DNA from 3 places in the Streptomyces sp. 11x1 genome. Region 1 is predicted to be linked to each of the others. Evidence: riboswitches for the same ligand, from Rfam matches in the RefSeq annotation. Region 1 holds a riboswitch; each other region holds the start of a gene.
What was found. A riboswitch is a leader RNA that binds a small molecule or an ion and turns the genes downstream of it on or off. The one in region 1 is predicted to bind cobalamin.

Region 1 (5,357 bases):
CCTCGGGCAGGGTGCCCGGCAGGATCGTCAGCACCTCCTCGCCCTCGACGAGCGGGGTGCCCAGGCGGGCCGCGGCAGCCGACACGGACGTGACACCGGGGACGACCTCGGTGTCGTAGCGGTCCACGAGCCGCTTGTGCATGTGCATGTAGGAGCCGTAGAACATCGGGTCGCCCTCGGCGAGGACCGCGACCGTGCGCCCGGCGTCGAGATGTGCGGCCAGGCGGGCCGACGCCTCCTCGTAGAAGTCCTCCATCGCGCCCTTGTAGCCGCCCGGGTGATCGGTGGTCTCCGTCGTCAGCGGATACATCAGCCGTTCCTCGATGTGGTCGTCGCGCAGGTGCTTCGCGGCGATCGAGCGGGCGATGGAACGGCCGTGCCGGGCGCAGTGATACGCGATCACGTCCGCCTCGGAGATGACCTCGACGGCCCGGACGGTCATCAGGGACGGGTCACCGGGGCCGAGCCCCACCCCGTACAGCTTGCCGCTCACTCTTCCTCACTCGCGATCGCGTTGAGCGCGGCGGCGGCGATGGCGCTGCCGCCACGACGGCCGCGCACGACGAGGTGCTCCAGGCCCGAGGGATGCTCCGCCAGCGCGTCCTTGGACTCGGCCGCGCCGACGAACCCGACGGGCACCCCGATGACGGCGGCGGGCCGGGGCGCGCCCTCGTCGATCATCTCCAGCAGCCGGAACAGCGCGGTGGGCGCGTTGCCGACGGCCACGACCGAGCCCTCCAGCCGGTCCCGCCACAGCTCCAGCGCGGCGGCGCTGCGCGTGGTGCCCAGCTTCGCCGCCAGCTCGGGGACCGCCGGGTCGGAGAGCGTGCACAGCACGTCGTTGTCGGCGGGCAGCCGCTTGCGGGTCACCCCGCTGGCCACCATCCGCACGTCGGTGAAGATGGGCGCCCCGGCACGCAGGGCCTCACGGGCGCGGGTCACCACGTCGGGCGTGTACGCCAAGTCCCGTACGAGGTCGACCATTCCGCAGGCGTGGATCATCCGGACCGCGACCTGGCTGACGTCGGCGGGCAGGGCCGCGAGGTCCGCCTCCGCGCGGATGGTGGCGAAGGACTGGCGGTAGATCGCCGGGCCGTCCTTCTCGTAGTCGTAGGTGGTCACGGTGGTCTTCTCGCTGCTCTCGGTCGGCGTACGGGGGTCGTTCGTGCGGGTCGTGCGGTTCGTGCGCGTTGTGCGGGTTGTGTGCGCCATCGGGTCCGTGTCGTGCGGCTTCTCGGTGGTCTAGGGGGTGATCTCCCCCAGGGCGGCGGCGAGTCGGGACGGGTCCGCCATGGGGGCGGTGCGCGGGCTTCGGCCGGGGACGGTGCGGGAGAGCTCGTAGCCGCCGCCCTCCACCGCCACCACGTCGATCCGTTCGCCTCGGGGGTGGCCGCAGCGGCGCTCACAGCCGGACCAGTACAGGGGGAGCCCCGCGCGTCCTGCCGCCGTCAGGCTCTCGGTGGCGTCCGCCCGTACGTCCGCCAGGGACTTCGCGCAGCCGGGCCGTCCGATGCAGGCCCCGACACGTAGCCAGGGGGAGGCCGGATCGGTGACGAGGCCGGTGACCGAGAGCCGGCCGAGCGCGTCGGCCGCCTGCTCCTCGCTCAGGCCCGGTACGGGTACGACGACGCCGCGCCACGGCGTCAGCCGCAGTTCACGGGACGGTGTCGCGGCCGCGAGGGCGCTCAACTCCCGCCACTGGGGAGGTGTGAGACGACCGAGGGGGGCGTGCACGCAGAGGGCGTCGCCGACGGTGCCCGGGACCGGGCCGCCCTCGGCTGCGGTCGTCGTCCCGCTCTCGTCTCGCACCCGGCCCACGGAGTCGACGCCGACGGCGGTCAGCCGGTCCCGGACCTGCTCGAGCAGCCCGTCCTGGAAGGGGAGTTCGGTCACACGCCAGACCCGGGCCCCGCTCTCCCGCGCCGCCTCCAGGAAAGTCTCGGCGGCGGTCAGCGCGGCACGGGCCGCGTCCTCGCCGGGAAGCGCCAGGCTCTCCCCGGCCGTCCCCAGGCTCAGCAGCGCGCCACCGTCCTCGGCCGCCCGGACGGTCACATCGGCGTCCAGCGCGGTCACATCGCCGCGCCCGTCGTCGAGCGCGAACAGGAACCGGCCCGACAACCCCCGCGCCGCCTCGCTCGCGCACAACGCGGTGTCGAGGGCGGACAGCCAGGGCCGTACGTCGCGCAGACCGCGTCCGTCGAGACCGGACAGGGGCGAGGCGACGATGTTGCGCACGCGTTCGTGCCCGGCGGACGGCAACAGTCCGGCCGCGTCCAGCGACTCGGCCAGCTCGCCCCCGCAGCCGTCGGCCAGCCCACGCAACTGGACGTTGCCGCGGGAAGTGAGGTGAAGATCACCGTCGCCGAGCCGTCGCGACGCCTCCGCGAGCGCCTCCGCCTGGCGGACGCCCAGCACACCGCCGGGCACCCGGACCCGGGCCAGCGCCCCGTCGTCCGCCGTATGCAGCCGCAGCGTCCCCGGGCAGGCGTCGCCGCGGTCCCGTGTGACCGCTGTGGCCTGGGACGATGAACGCAGGGGAGGCGTGGACATGGCGGCGAGCATACCCACCGGCACAACGGACGTATCCTCCGCCCTTTTGAGGCGACCCTTACTATGCTGATCGGTGGATCATCCGATCCATCGACGCCACCCACGGCGCTAGGGTCTGCCGTCACATTCCCTAGGGGAGGAAGCCCGGTGTGAGTCCGGCGCGGTCCCGCCACTGTGAGCCCGTCCCAGGAGGGTCGGGCGAGTCAGGAACTCCCTTCCCCGTACCGCTCGGTCCGCCCGGGCCGGGGAGACTTCGAACCGACACCGCCCGGGGCGCGGACCCCGAGGAAGGCCAGCAGCCGCATGCAGCCATCGTCCGGGGAGCGCTCCGCGCAGCCCCGCATCCTGCTCCTGTCGACCTCCGACACCGACCTGCTCAGCGCCCGCGCGGCCGCCGGCCCGGTCCCCTACCGCTTCGCCAACCCCTCCCGCCTCGCGCTGGAGGACCTCCCCGCGCTCCTCGACGGCACCGACCTGGTCGTCGTACGCCTGCTCGGTGGCATCCGTGCCTGGCAGGACGGCCTCGACCTGCTGCTCGCCGACGGTCGCCCGGTCGTCGTCCTCACCGGTGAACAGGCCCCCGACGCCCAGCTGATGGCCGCCTCCACCGTCCCCGTCGGCATCGCCGCGGAGGCCCACGCCTATCTCGCGCACGGCGGCCCCGCCAACCTGGAGCAGTTGGCCCGCTTCCTCTCCGACACGGTCCTGCTCACCGGCCACGGCTTCGACGCGCCCGCGCCCGCGCCCTCCTGGGGCCCGCTGGAGCGCACCGCCCGCGCCACCGCCGACGGCCCGACCGTCGCCGTGCTCTACTACCGCGCCCACCACATGAGCGGCAACACCGCCTTCGTGGACGCCCTGTGCGGGGCGATCGAGGACAAGGGCGCCCGGGCGCTCCCGCTCTACGTGGCGTCGCTGCGGGCCCCGGAACCCGAGCTGATCGAGGAACTCCGCGCCGCCGACGCCATCGTGACCACCGTCCTCGCCGCGGGCGGCACCAAGCCCGCCGAGGCCTCGGCCGGCGGCGACGACGAGTCCTGGGACGCGGGCGCCCTGACCGGCCTCGACGTGCCGATCCTCCAGGCCCTGTGCCTGACCGGTTCGCGGTCCGTCTGGGAGGAGAACGACGAGGGCGTCTCCCCGCTCGACGCGGCCAGCCAGATCGCCGTCCCCGAGTTCGACGGCCGCCTGATCACCGTCCCGTTCTCCTTCAAGGAGATCGACGAGGACGGCCTCCCGGCCTACGTCGCCGACCCCGAGCGCGCCGCCCGCGTCGCCGGGATCGCCGTACGCCACGCGCGCCTGCGCCACATCGCCAACGCCGACAAGCGCCTCGCGCTCGTCCTCTCCGCCTACCCGACCAAGCACTCCCGCATCGGCAACGCGGTCGGCCTCGACACACCCGCCAGCGCCGTCGCCCTGCTGCGCCGACTGCGCGAGGAGGGCTACGACTTCGGGACCGACGCCGAGGTGCCGGGCCTGGCCTCCGGCGACGGCGACGAGCTGATCCGCGCGCTGATCGAGGCGGGCGGCCACGACCAGGACTGGCTGACCGAGGAGCAGTTGGCCCGCAACCCGGTCCGTATCCCGGCCGCCGACTACCGCCGCTGGTACGCCGAACTCCCCCAGGAACTGCGCACGGCCGTCGAGGAGCACTGGGGGCCGGCGCCCGGCGAGATGTTCGTCGACCGCAGCGCCAACCCGGAGGGCGACATCGTCCTCGCGGCGCTGCGCTTCGGCAATCTGCTGATCCTCATCCAGCCGCCGCGCGGCTTCGGCGAGAACCCGATCGCGATCTACCACGACCCGGACCTCCCGCCCTCGCACCACTACCTCGCCGCCTACCGCTGGATCGCGGCCCGCGCCGACGACGGTGGCTTCGGCGCCGACGCGATGATCCACCTCGGCAAGCACGGCAACCTGGAGTGGCTGCCCGGCAAGAACGCGGGCCTCTCGGCGGCCTGCGGCCCGGACGCCGCGCTGGGCGACCTGCCCCTGGTCTACCCCTTCCTGGTCAACGACCCGGGCGAGGGCACCCAGGCAAAGCGCCGCGTCCACGCCACGCTCGTCGACCACCTCGTGCCGCCGATGGCCCGCGCCGACTCCTACGGCGACATCGCGCGCCTGGAGCAACTCCTCGACGAGTACGCCCAGATCTCCTCCATGGACCCGGCGAAGCTCCCCGCGATCCGCGCCCAGATCTGGACCCTCATCCAGGCCGCCAAGCTCGACCACGACCTGGGCCTGAACGACCGCCCCGAGGACGACGGCTTCGACGACTTCCTGCTGCACGTCGACGGCTGGCTGTGCGAGGTCAAGGACGCCCAGATCCGCGACGGCCTGCACGTCCTCGGCACCCCGCCGGGCGGTGCCGACCGCGTCAACCTGGTCCTCGCCATCCTGCGTGCCCGCCAGATCTGGGGCGGCACCCAGGCTCTGCCCGGCCTGCGCGAGGCACTCGGCCTCGACGAGTCCGCCGCGACCCGCACCACCGCCGACGAGGCGGAGGCGAAGGCCCGCGCCCTGGTCGAGCGGATGGAGGAGCTGGGCTGGGACCCGGACTCCGTACCGGACGAGCACGGTGAACAGGTCACGGCCATCCTGGAGTTCGCCGCCCGCGAGGTCGTCCCGCGGCTGCGGGCCACCACCGCCGAACTCCACCACACCGTGCACGCCCTGAACGGCGGCTTCGTCCCGGCCGGCCCCTCGGGCTCCCCGCTCCGCGGCCTGGTCAACGTCCTGCCGACCGGCCGGAACTTCTACTCCGTCGACCCCAAGGCCGTCCCCTCCCGCCTCGCGTGGGAGAC
Region 2 (5,357 bases), 9.2 Mb from region 1:
GATCAGGACCCGGGGCCGCATCGCGACCGCCCCGGCGATGGCGGTCCGCTTGCGCTGGCCGTAGGAGAGCAGATGGGTCGGCCGGTCGGAGAGGGCGGCGATACCGAGCGCGCCGAGCGCCTCGTCCACCCGGTCCCGCACCTGCGCGTCGGGCAGTCCGAGGTTCAGCGGTCCGAACGACACATCCTGTGCGACGGACGCCGCGAAGAGCTGGTCGTCCGGGTCCTGGACGACCAGCTGGACCGTCGTCCTGAGCCGGGTGAGCCCCTTGCGGTCGTACGACACCGGCCGCCCTTCGACGGTCAACTCGCCCGCGCGGGGCCGCAGTCCGCCGCTGAGCAGCCGCATCAGCGTGGTCTTGCCGCTGCCGTTGCGGCCCAGCAGGGCGAGCGCGCGCCCCGCGCGCACCTCGAAGTCCAGTTCGCTGAGCACGGGCGGTCCGTCCTCGTATGCGAACGACGCGCCCCGCAGGGCGACGAGCACGGGCTCGCTCATGTCAGCGGCCTTTCCAGGACGAATCCAGTACGAGGGTGAGGGCGGCCACGGCCGCCAGAAGAGCGACACTGGCCGTGGTGAACCGCACGGAGACCCGGGCCTCGGGCACCAGGACACGCAGGGTGCCGTCGTACCCGCGTCCGGCGAGCCCGGTCTGCAGCCGTGCCGCCCGGTCGAAGGCCCGGACGAACGCGGTGGCGCCGAGCCCGGCGAGGGAACGCCAGGTGGCGGCCCGGGTGGTGTGCCCCAGTCGCGCAGCCTGCGCCTCCCGGATCCGGCGCACCGAGTCCAGGAGCAGAAAGCTCATCCGGTACGTCACCAGCGCCACGTCCACGACCGGCGCGGGCACCCCGGCCCGGACCAGCCGGGGCAGCAGGTCCGACATCGGGGTCGTGAAGGCGAACAGGAGCACGCCCAGGGAGGCGGCCGAGGTGCGCAGCAACAGCTCCCCGGCGCGGACCGCTCCGCCGGCGGCCGGGGTGACGAACCCGTCCGGCCCGCCCACCTGCACGAGCAGCGGCAGCGCGCCGGTCACGCAGAAGCCCAACGGCACCCGGTAGGCCCGCCACAGCCGACGGCCGGGCACGCCCGCGGGGCCCAGCAGGACCACGAGCGAGGTCAGCAGGACCAGGGCCGCGCCCGGCCAGGGCGGCAGGGAGATCGCGAGCGCGGTGAGACCGAGCCCGAGCACGGCCTTGTCCACGGGATGACGGCGGCGCCAGCGACTGCTGTGCGCCGCCGCGTCGATCGGCAGCACCCGGATCAGCCCCGCCCGGCCGGGCTGGCCCCGGAGCGACCGGACGAGCCTGCGTCGCCGGTCGGGTCCGAGGCGCCGGACGCCCCCGACGCGCCCTTCGAGGCCGCGGCGGCCGGAACGCTCGCCGCCGGGCCGGACGCGCTCGCGGTCGAGGCCGCGACGGTCGCGTCCACCGGCTCCTCCGGAGCCTTGTCGGTCTGCCCGGCAGCGTCCAGCAGCGCCCGCGCCCGGGCCTCGCCCTGGCGCCGGCCCCGGCGGATGCCGAAGTAGTAGGCGAGGACGCCCGCGCCGAGGGCGGCCTGGAGGGAGAAGAGCGCCGACTCGATCTCACCGGACGGCGGCTCGTAGAGAGGGGAGAACCACGGCTCGTAGTCCGGTTCGATCTCGGTGATCGCCGTCTCCGCCTCGCCGTCGGCGCCCGTGAACGGCTGCTCCTTGTGGTCGCCGAGGCCGAGGGCCAGCGGCAGGACGGCGAGCGCGGCCACGACGAGCAGCAGCAGTACGTTGATCTTCGTGTTCCGGCTCATCGGGCCACCGCCTCGCTCTCGTTCTCCGCCCCGGCACCGGTACGGCTCCGCCGGTCGGTCAGGAGCACGCCGAGCCGGGTGAGTTCGCCCTTGCTCGACTGCACCAGCAGGCGCATCACCAGCACGGTGAGCAGACCCTCGCTGACCGCGAGCGGGACCTGGGTGACGGCGAAGATGGAGCCGAACTTGCCGAGCGCGCCCAGGAAGCCGCTGCTCGGGTCGGGGAAGGCGAGCGCCAACTGCACGCTGGTGGCGCAGTAGGTGACCAGGTCGGCGACGAACGCGCCGAAGAAGACCGTCACCATCAGCGGCACGCCGAAGCGCCGCAGCAGCCGGTAGACGCCGTACCCCGCCCAGGGGCCGGCGATCGCCATGGAGAAGACGTTGGCGCCGAGCGTGGTCAGACCCCCGTGGGCGAGCAACAGGGCCTGGAAGAGCAGGGTGATGGTGCCGAGGACCGCCATGATCGGCGGCCGGAACAGGATGGCGCCGAGACCGGTGCCGGTGGGGTGGGAACAACTCCCGGTGACCGACGGCAGCTTCAGCGCGGACAGGACGAAGGTGAAGGCACCCGAGGCACCGAGCAGCAGTGTGCTCTCGGGGTGCTCCCTGACCTCACGGGTGAGTGCCCGTACTCCGTGGACGACGAACGGCGCGGACGCGACGCCCCAGGCGATCGCGTGCGCCGGAGGAAGGAAACCCTCGGCTATGTGCATGGCTTAGCAGACCCTCTCCAGCACCTCGTGGATGGTTGACGCGCCTTGGCCGGTCTCCTGGCTTACGGGTGACACCGCCCGTGCTCCGCCTTCCCGGGTCCGAAGACCCAGTGGCTGTCCGTGAGGACCGGAGCCGGACTTCCCGATCACAGTGGCGAGGGCCGCACCGGCATCACACCGGATTTCCCGTTCACCAAGGCGTGGTGACAGTAGTGCCCAGATAAGGACGCTGACAAGCGGAGGCGAGGGGTGCGCGGGCGTCGTGCGACAGCTCACACCCGGGCGCACGCTCCGGCGCACGCCCCGCACGTCGGCGGGAGTCCACGGCCTGACCGAAAGCAGACGCGAGCTTTACTGCGAGCCAGTTGCAGCTACCAATATGGCGCACAAGGCTGAGGGGGTGCGACCGCACATACCCACGAAAGAAGAGGCGCACGCTCCATGGCTCCTGGCACCGACACCGCCCCCTCGGCCACCGCCGGGACGGGCGGACTCTCCTGGCGGCGGATCAGCGGCTTCCTGACGCGCGGGGAGTGGGCGAGCCTGGCCGGAATGGCCGGGTTCATCCTCGCGCTGCACCTCATCGGCTGGTTCACACTCGTGGTGATCGTCGCTCCCGAGCACTACAGCGTCGGCAGCAAGACCTTCGGTATCGGTATCGGCGTCACCGCCTACACCCTGGGCATGCGGCACGCCTTCGACGCCGACCACATCGCCGCCATCGACAACACCACCCGCAAACTGATGGGGGAGGGGCGGCGGCCGCTGTCGGTCGGTTTCTGGTTCTCCCTCGGCCACTCGTCGATCGTGCTCGCCCTGACGTTCCTGCTCACCCTCGGCGTCAAGTCGCTCGCCGGGCCGGTCCGCGACGACGGCTCCGTGCTGCACGAGACGACCGGCTGGATCGGCACCACCGTCTCGGGGACGTTCCTGTACGTCATCGCCGTCGTCAACCTGGTGATCATGGTGGGGATCTGGAAGGTCTTCCGCGAGATGCGCTCGGGCGCCTACGACGAGGCCGCGCTGGAGGAGAAGCTGCACAGCCGGGGCCTGATGAACCGGCTCCTCGGGCGGTTGATGAGGTCCCTCACCAGCTCCTGGCAGATGTACCCGATCGGCCTGCTCTTCGGCCTCGGCTTCGACACGGCGACGGAGGTCGCGCTGCTGGTCCTGGCCGGTTCGGGCGCCGCCTCCGGGCTGCCCTGGTACGCGATCCTGTGCCTGCCCGTCCTGTTCGCGGCCGGGATGTCGCTCCTCGACACCGTGGATGGCTCGTTCATGAACTTCGCCTACGGCTGGGCGTTCTCCCAACCGGTCCGCAAGGTCTACTACAACCTCACCGTCACGGGCCTGTCCGTGGCCGTGGCTCTGGTCATCGGCACGGTCGAACTCCTCGGCCTCGTCGCGGAGAAGGCCCATCTGCACGGCATTTTCTGGGACCGGGTCGCCGGCGTCGATCTCAACACCGTCGGCTATGTCGTCGTGGGCCTCTTCTTCGTCACCTGGGCGGTCGCCCTGCTGGTCTGGCGGTGCGCGCGGATCGAGCAGAAGTGGACGACCGGCTGACGCCGCACCTAGGGCACGTGCAGCCCGTCAGTGCGCGTGCAGCCCGTCCGTGAGATGGCCGTGGCTGTGCCGCCACCCGGCACGGACGCGTCGGGCGCCCACCAGATGGGGGTGACCGGAGGGGAGCCCGGCGTGCACGTGGGACGTCGACGACGCCGGCCACAGCCGTACGGCCGTCAGCGCCGCGCCCAGCGCGAGCGAACCCAGGGCGAGCACCGCCCAGTTCAGCCCGGCCGTCGCCCCCAGCCATCCGGCCAGCGGATACGTCAGCAGCCAGCAACCGTGCGAGAGGGAGAACTGGGCGGCGAACGCGGCCGTACGCTCCTCGGGCGACACCGAGCGGCGGACGAGACGCCCCGCCGGAGTGAGCACCGCCGAGCACGCGGCACCGAACGCGGCCCAGAGCGCCAGCAGCGCGGACAGTCGCCAACTCCCGCCCTGAGCAGCGGTGACGGCCCCGAGCCCGGCGAAGACCACGGCCAGCGACAGCGCGCCCGGCAGCATCACGGCTCGGTCCTGCACCTTCTCCAGCACCCGGGGCAGTACCAGCGCCACGGCCATCGACCCCGCCCCGTACGCCCCGAGCGTCAGCGGCAGGGCGCCCGCGGACAGGTCGAGCACATCACGGACGTAGACGACGGAGTTCACCGTCACCATCGCCCCGGCCGCCGCGACCGCGAGGTTCAGGACGAGCAGGGCCCGCAGCTCGGGCACGCCGAGGAAGAGACGCGTCCCGGCGGTGGCCCTGGCGTACACGCCGCCCGCGCGCGGGGCGGTGACCGCGGCCCGCTCGGGCAGGGCGGTGGAGACGACCAGCGCGGCCGAGGCGAGGAACCCGAGGACCGTGCCGGTGAACAGCCCGTCGTAGGTCGTCACGGACAGCAGCGCGGCTGCGAGCGCGGGGGAGAAGAGGCTCTCCAGGTCATAGGCGAGCCGGGACATCGACAGGGCCCGGGTGTAGTCGCGTTCCTCGGGCAGCACATCGGGGATGACGGCCTGGAAGGTGGGCGTGAACACGGCCGACGCGGACTGCAGGAGGAACACCAGGACGTACACCTGCCAGACCTCGCCGACGAACGGCAGTGACAGGGCGATCCCCGCGCGCACCAGGTCCGCCGTCACCATCAGGGCCCGGCGCGGCAGCCGGTCGGCGACCGCGCCCGCGATGGGGGCGATGACCACGTACGCCACCATCTTGATCGCGAGTGCCGTACCGAGGACGGAACCGGCGCGGGCGCCCGCGAGGTCGTACGCCAACAGCCCGAGCGCCACGGTCGCGAGCCCGGTCCCCACCAG
Region 3 (5,357 bases), 7.4 Mb from region 1:
CGACGGCGGTGAAGGGGAAGTGCGTGCTCACGCGGTGGGCCCTCCTACGGGTGAATGGGTGAGATGCGGGCGGCTCGACGGCTCGTGCGCGGTCAACCTGGTGCTGTGCTCCCTGCCTGAGCGGGGATGGCCCGGCGATGAGCCCGCGCATGGGCGGCGTTCTGGTGTGCTCCCCGCCCCTGCGGGGACAGCCGGAGACGGCGGCGCCCTCATCCCGGCATCCCCGGCGGAACGAACGGCAGCCCGCTGGGCGCACCCGACTCGATGAGCCGCCACAGCGCGTCCGTGTCCGCGTGCTCCTCGATCAGGTCGCCGAGCCGGTCGAGCTGCTCCTCGCGCAGCGCGGCGAACGAGGTGTCCGGGGCCGGTACGAACCGGCGCCCCGAGGCGGCGGCCACCTCGCGCAGGAAGGCCCGCCGGAACCCGTCCGACTCCAGCGACCCGTGCCAGTGCGTGCCCCAGATCTGCCCGACCCGGCACCCGTCCAGGAACGGCTCGCCGCCCAGCACCTCGGCGACCCCGTGATGGATCTCGTACCCCTCGACCCGCTCCCCGAGGGCCTCCCCGACGGGCCGGGTGAGCGTCTTCTCCGGGGCGAACCGCACCCGGACGGGAAGCACCCCGAGCGCCGGTACATGCCCCCGGCGGCTCTCGACGTCGTCCTCGATGTGCTCCCCGAGGACCTGGAAGCCCCCGCAGATGCCGAGGACCGGCCGCCCCTCGGCGGCCCGGCGCAGCAGCGCCTCGGCGAGTCCCCGTTCCCGCAGCCACTCCAGCGCCCGGACCGTGCCCCGGGTCCCCGGGACGACGACGAGATCGGCGTCGGCCAGTTCCTCGGCCCGGTCCACGAACCGCACGACCACACCGGGTTCGGCGGCGAGCGCGTCCACATCGGTGAAGTTGGACATCAACGGCACCGCGCACACGGCGACCCGCAGCACGTCCTCCCCGACGGGCGGCGCGACGTTCGACTCCCGCACCGTCCCCCGCAGCGAGACCCGCAGCCCGTCCTCCTCGTCGATGCCGAGCCCGTGCCGGAAGGGCAGCACCCCGTACGTCGGCCGCCCGGTGAGCCCGCGCAGCATGTCGAGCCCCGGCTCCAACAGGGAGACGTCCCCCCGGAACTTGTTGACGAGGAACCCGGCGACGAGGGCCTGGTCCTCGGGGGAGAGCAGCGCGACGGTCCCGAAGAACGACGCGAACACCCCACCGCGGTCGATGTCCCCGACCACGAGCACGGGCAGCCCGGCGTTCCGGGCGATTCCCATGTTGACGATGTCGGTCCGGCGCAGATTGATCTCGGCCGGAGAGCCGGCCCCCTCGCAGATCACCGCGTCATACGTGCCCCGCAGCTCGGTGAGGCAGTCCAACACGGTTCCGAGCAGCCGCTGTTGCCGCCCTCCGTGATAGCCGCGCGCACTCATCTCGCCCACGGACTTCCCCAGCAGCACCACCTGACTGCTGCGCTCGCCACCGGGCTTGAGCAGCACGGGGTTCATGAGCGCGGTGGGCTCCACCCGGCAGGCCTGGGCCTGCATGGCCTGCGCCCGTCCGATCTCGGCTCCCTCCTTCGTCACGAAGGAGTTGAGCGACATGTTCTGCGCCTTGAACGGCGCGACCTTGACGCCCCGGCGCACCAGCCACCGGCAGATCCCCGCGGTGACCACGCTCTTCCCGGCGTCGGAGGTGGTCCCGGCGACCAACAGCCCGCCACTCATCCCTGCCTCCTCGACCGCAGCAGCGACACACCCGCACCGATCCCCAGAGCCAGCCATCCGACCCGCCTTGACAACCGCACGGCCCGCTCGATGTCGCCCACTTCGACGGCGCGTCCTTCCCCATTGAGCACAGGTCGATGCTCGACCCGCCCCCCGTACGACAACGTGCCCCCCATCCGTACTCCGAGCGCCCCCGCGAACGACGCCTCCACGGGCCCCGCGTTGGGGCTCGGATGTCTGTGCGCGTCGGCGCGCCAGGCCCGTACGGCCCCCCGGGCGTCCCCGCCGGAGGCCGCGGCCAGCACCGCCGTCAGTCGTGCTCCCGGCCACCCCACCACGTCGTCCAGCCGCGCGGAGGCCCATCCGAACCGCCGGTACCGCTCCGACCGGTGGCCGACCATGGCATCCAGGGTGTTGACGGCCCGGAACCCCAGCAGTCCGGGCACACCCGCCACGGCTCCCCACACGAGCGCCCCCACCACCGCGTCCGACGTGTTCTCGGCGACGGACTCCACGACCGCCCGCGCGATCCCGTCCGCGTCGAGCGCCTGGGGATCCCGTCCGCACAGATGCGGCAGGCGGTCCCGCGCGCCGTCGACGTCCCCCGCCTCCAGGGACCGCCCGATCGCCCGGGCCTCCCGTCCGAGCGAAGTCCCCCCGACCACGGCCCAGGTGGCGGCGGCGGTCAGCGCGACGGAGGCGGCACGCGAGGGCCGCACGGCGGACGAGGCGACGGCCCCGAGCGCCACGGCGCCACCCGCGCACACGGCGGTGTGCAGCGCGCCCCACCCTCGGTGGTCCCGCCACAGCACCCGCTCCACGGCACCGGCGGCCCGCCCGAACGCGGCGACCGGATGCCCCCGGCGAGGATCGCCGAGCAGCAGGTCACCGAGGATTCCGGCGGTGGCGCCGTACGCGAACACGCGATCGGCACGCACGGGTTCAGCCGATCGCGAGATCGGACGAGGGCCCGGTACGGGGACTCAGACGGCAGCCGCGCATGGCGATATGTCCTCACTCAGGGTGTCCACGCCCTGGTTCGACGAGACCGACGGCGAGAGTTCCTGGCTCCCGGGAGGTTCTTCCCCGGTGACAGTGGCGGGACCGCGCCGGACTCGCACCGGCTTCCTCTCCTGCCGTCGTAGATGGCCCCGGCAGTCCACCACGCTCCCGGAAGACCCGTCAACTTGCTGTTGACCTGCGGCGCAGGGGTGTGCTCAGCCCCACATCGCTGAAATATCGCCAGACGCCCGAATCGGCTCTTTCTGCGCTCATTTCCGCGGTGTCGGGCGGGAACACTTGAGGGAACGGCAGTACGAAGACTGAGCGCCGACGAGCGGCAGCGGCTGGACACGGCGCTCGGGTCGTCGCGGTGGACGCGTGTCGGCGCGCTGACTTGTGAGGTGGAGGTCAGGGTGCTCGACAGGGAGTCCTCGGCGCGGAGTTGGATCAAGAGCAGCTATTCGGGCGACACCACCGTGTGCGTGGAGGCGTGCTTCGGGGAGGGCTGGGTTCTGGTGCGTGACTCGAACTGGAAGAAGAACGCTGTGCTCTCCTTCCGTCACACCGCGTGGTGTGGTTTTCTGGCGGGGCTTGTGGACCCGGGTGCGGACGGCTCTTGAAGAACCGTTCGGGGGACGGGAGGTACACGCGATGGAAGATCGGACCAAGGGATCCGCCTCGGCGCGTGCGCGGGCATCGAGGGATCGGCGGACACTGTTGTCCGCCGCCGCCCCGTTGGTGCTCTTCAGCACGGTCGCCGGAGTCCTCGCCGTGGGGGTGGGAGCTCTCGCCGCCCTGCTGGTGCCGGGGACGGAGGCGCGGGGTGTCGTCTGGCTGGCGGTGACCGCCCTCCTGGCCACCGGGGCCGGCCTGTGGTGGGGGCTCACCCCGGTCACGGAGCGGCTGAGGGCCCTGGACCGGGCTCTGGTCGGGGCTCGGCTGCGGGGCCCGGAGGAGCGCTGAGGCCGAGAGGCCGCGCCGCGTCGGCGCGGGCGCGCAGCACCTTGCCCAGACCGGCCGCGAGCGAGGTGAGCAGAGCGGCGGCGATCGCTCCGGTGATCGCCGTGGTGAGCGGTGCCGCGGCGCCGAACCCGGTCGTGGGCACGACCCGACCGGCCACGGCGATGCTCAGCAGCAGGACGCTCGCGCAGAACGTGCCCAGCAACAGGCGGGCGGACAGGAGCCTTATCTCGCCGTCGACCCGGGCGCTCTCGACCCGGATGAGGGCCTCGGCCCACTCCGCCTCCTGCATGGCGTACGCCTTCAGCGTGCAGTCGTCCAGCGGCGCCGGGCCGCCGGCCTCCGGGGGGTCGGCCGGGGCGGCGCCGTCCGGTTCACCGTCGCCGGGACCGGTGCGGCGCGCCGTCAGCCGCCTCCACCACTCGTGCCATCCGAAGACCGCCATGGGCCCTCCCCCCGATTCCGCCGGGCGTCCCGGCCCGGTGCTCAGTCGTTGTCCAGGCTCTCCCTGACCGTGTCGAGGAACTCGATCATCCGGTCGCCTTCGTACGCGTGGTCGCTGATGTCCGCGAAGCATTCCTGGTAGCGGACCGTGAGGTCGAGGTCCTCGCGGTTCGACAGTCCGCCGTTGGGGCCCTCCAGGTAGAGCAGGTCGTCGTCGTCCCGGAACCCGAGCAGGATGAACGGGCTGAGGGTGCTGAAGTGTGCCCCGGCCGAGAACGGCAGCAGCCGGATGCCCATCCGGGGCCGTCCGGCCAGTGCCTTCACGTGGTCCAGCTGGTGCCGCATGACCCGCGGGCCGCCGATCACCCGCCGTACGGCGGCCTCGTCCAGGACGATGTCGACGCGCGGCCCGGCGTCGGAGTCGATCAGCCGTTCCTGCCGGGCGAGACGGAGTTCCACCGACCGTCGCACGGCGGTGGGTTCCGAGGTGGGGGAGAGGAGGGCGGTGGCGTAGTCCTCGGTGTGCAGGAGGCCCGGGAGGACGATGGGGTTGTAGATGCGGATGGAGGTCGCCGCCCCCTCGTAGCCCAGGTACTGGGCGAACGGCTGGGAGACCAGGTTGCCCCAAGGGGCCCACCACGACGGCCCCTTCGAGCCTCGCGCGGCCTCCTCCAACTCACCGACCAGCGCCGGGTCCGTGATCCCGTACTGCTGGATGAGCGCCCGGACATCGGTGACGCTGACCCCGACCGTGCCGGCCTCGATGCGCATGATCTTCGACAGGGACCATTCCAGGGCGTCCGCGGTCTGCTGCTTGGTCAACCCGGACTTGTAGCGGGCTTTGCGCAGTTCGACTCGGAGCCTGCGTCGATTCAGGCTCGGATCGATGTCCCTGGGCATGGCGCTCCCCTGTTCAGCTGTCGGGTGGCCATCGTCGAAACGGCATGTATCTGATAGCTTACGCCGATTGGGATATCGTCGTACAGCCACCTCCTGAATGACATGTGTCATTTCGACGAGGGTCACAGTTTGCTTGGACAATAGACAAACCCCTCGTACCGGGTCAAACGGTACGAGGGGTTTGTCTGTGTGTGTCGTGCGAGGTGGGAGGGGGTGCCGGGGCCTCAGGCCATGATCAGGTAGATCCCGAAACCCACCGCCGCCGTGCAGGCCGCGAAGCAGGCGTAGGCCGCTGTCGTGGCGAGCGCGGGCGAGGTGCCGGCGGCGGTCGCC

Region 2: another riboswitch for cobalamin. It lies ahead of P8T65_RS44815 (energy-coupling factor ABC transporter permease); the one in region 1 lies ahead of cobN (cobaltochelatase subunit CobN).
Region 3: another riboswitch for cobalamin. It lies ahead of P8T65_RS36885 (cobalamin biosynthesis protein); the one in region 1 lies ahead of cobN (cobaltochelatase subunit CobN).

The regions. Positions count from the first base shown of each region.
Region 1 is NZ_CP122458.1:1,016,722-1,022,078, reverse strand. Features, by position in the region: gene P8T65_RS04900 (precorrin-2 C(20)-methyltransferase) at 1-493, opposite strand, end outside; gene P8T65_RS04895 (precorrin-8X methylmutase) at 490-1,122, opposite strand; gene cobG (precorrin-3B synthase) at 1,243-2,562, opposite strand; cobalamin riboswitch at 2,643-2,784, shown strand; gene cobN (cobaltochelatase subunit CobN) at 2,854-5,357, shown strand, end outside.
Region 2 is NZ_CP122458.1:10,178,216-10,183,572, forward strand. Features, by position in the region: gene P8T65_RS44800 (ATP-binding cassette domain-containing protein) at 1-495, opposite strand, end outside; gene cbiQ (cobalt ECF transporter T component CbiQ) at 497-1,252, opposite strand; gene P8T65_RS44810 (energy-coupling factor ABC transporter substrate-binding protein) at 1,258-1,779, opposite strand; gene P8T65_RS44815 (energy-coupling factor ABC transporter permease) at 1,776-2,495, opposite strand; cobalamin riboswitch at 2,525-2,730, opposite strand; gene P8T65_RS44820 (HoxN/HupN/NixA family nickel/cobalt transporter) at 2,937-4,061, shown strand; gene P8T65_RS44825 (MFS transporter) at 4,089-5,357, opposite strand, start outside.
Region 3 is NZ_CP122458.1:8,410,704-8,416,060, forward strand. Features, by position in the region: gene P8T65_RS36875 (putative cobaltochelatase) at 1-31, opposite strand, end outside; gene P8T65_RS36880 (cobyric acid synthase) at 210-1,718, opposite strand; gene P8T65_RS36885 (cobalamin biosynthesis protein) at 1,715-2,656, opposite strand; cobalamin riboswitch at 2,757-2,889, opposite strand; gene P8T65_RS36890 (DUF397 domain-containing protein) at 3,134-3,340, shown strand; gene P8T65_RS36895 (hypothetical protein) at 3,438-3,683, shown strand; gene P8T65_RS36900 (hypothetical protein) at 3,613-4,125, opposite strand; gene P8T65_RS36905 (helix-turn-helix transcriptional regulator) at 4,167-5,024, opposite strand; gene P8T65_RS36910 (hypothetical protein) at 5,249-5,357, opposite strand, start outside.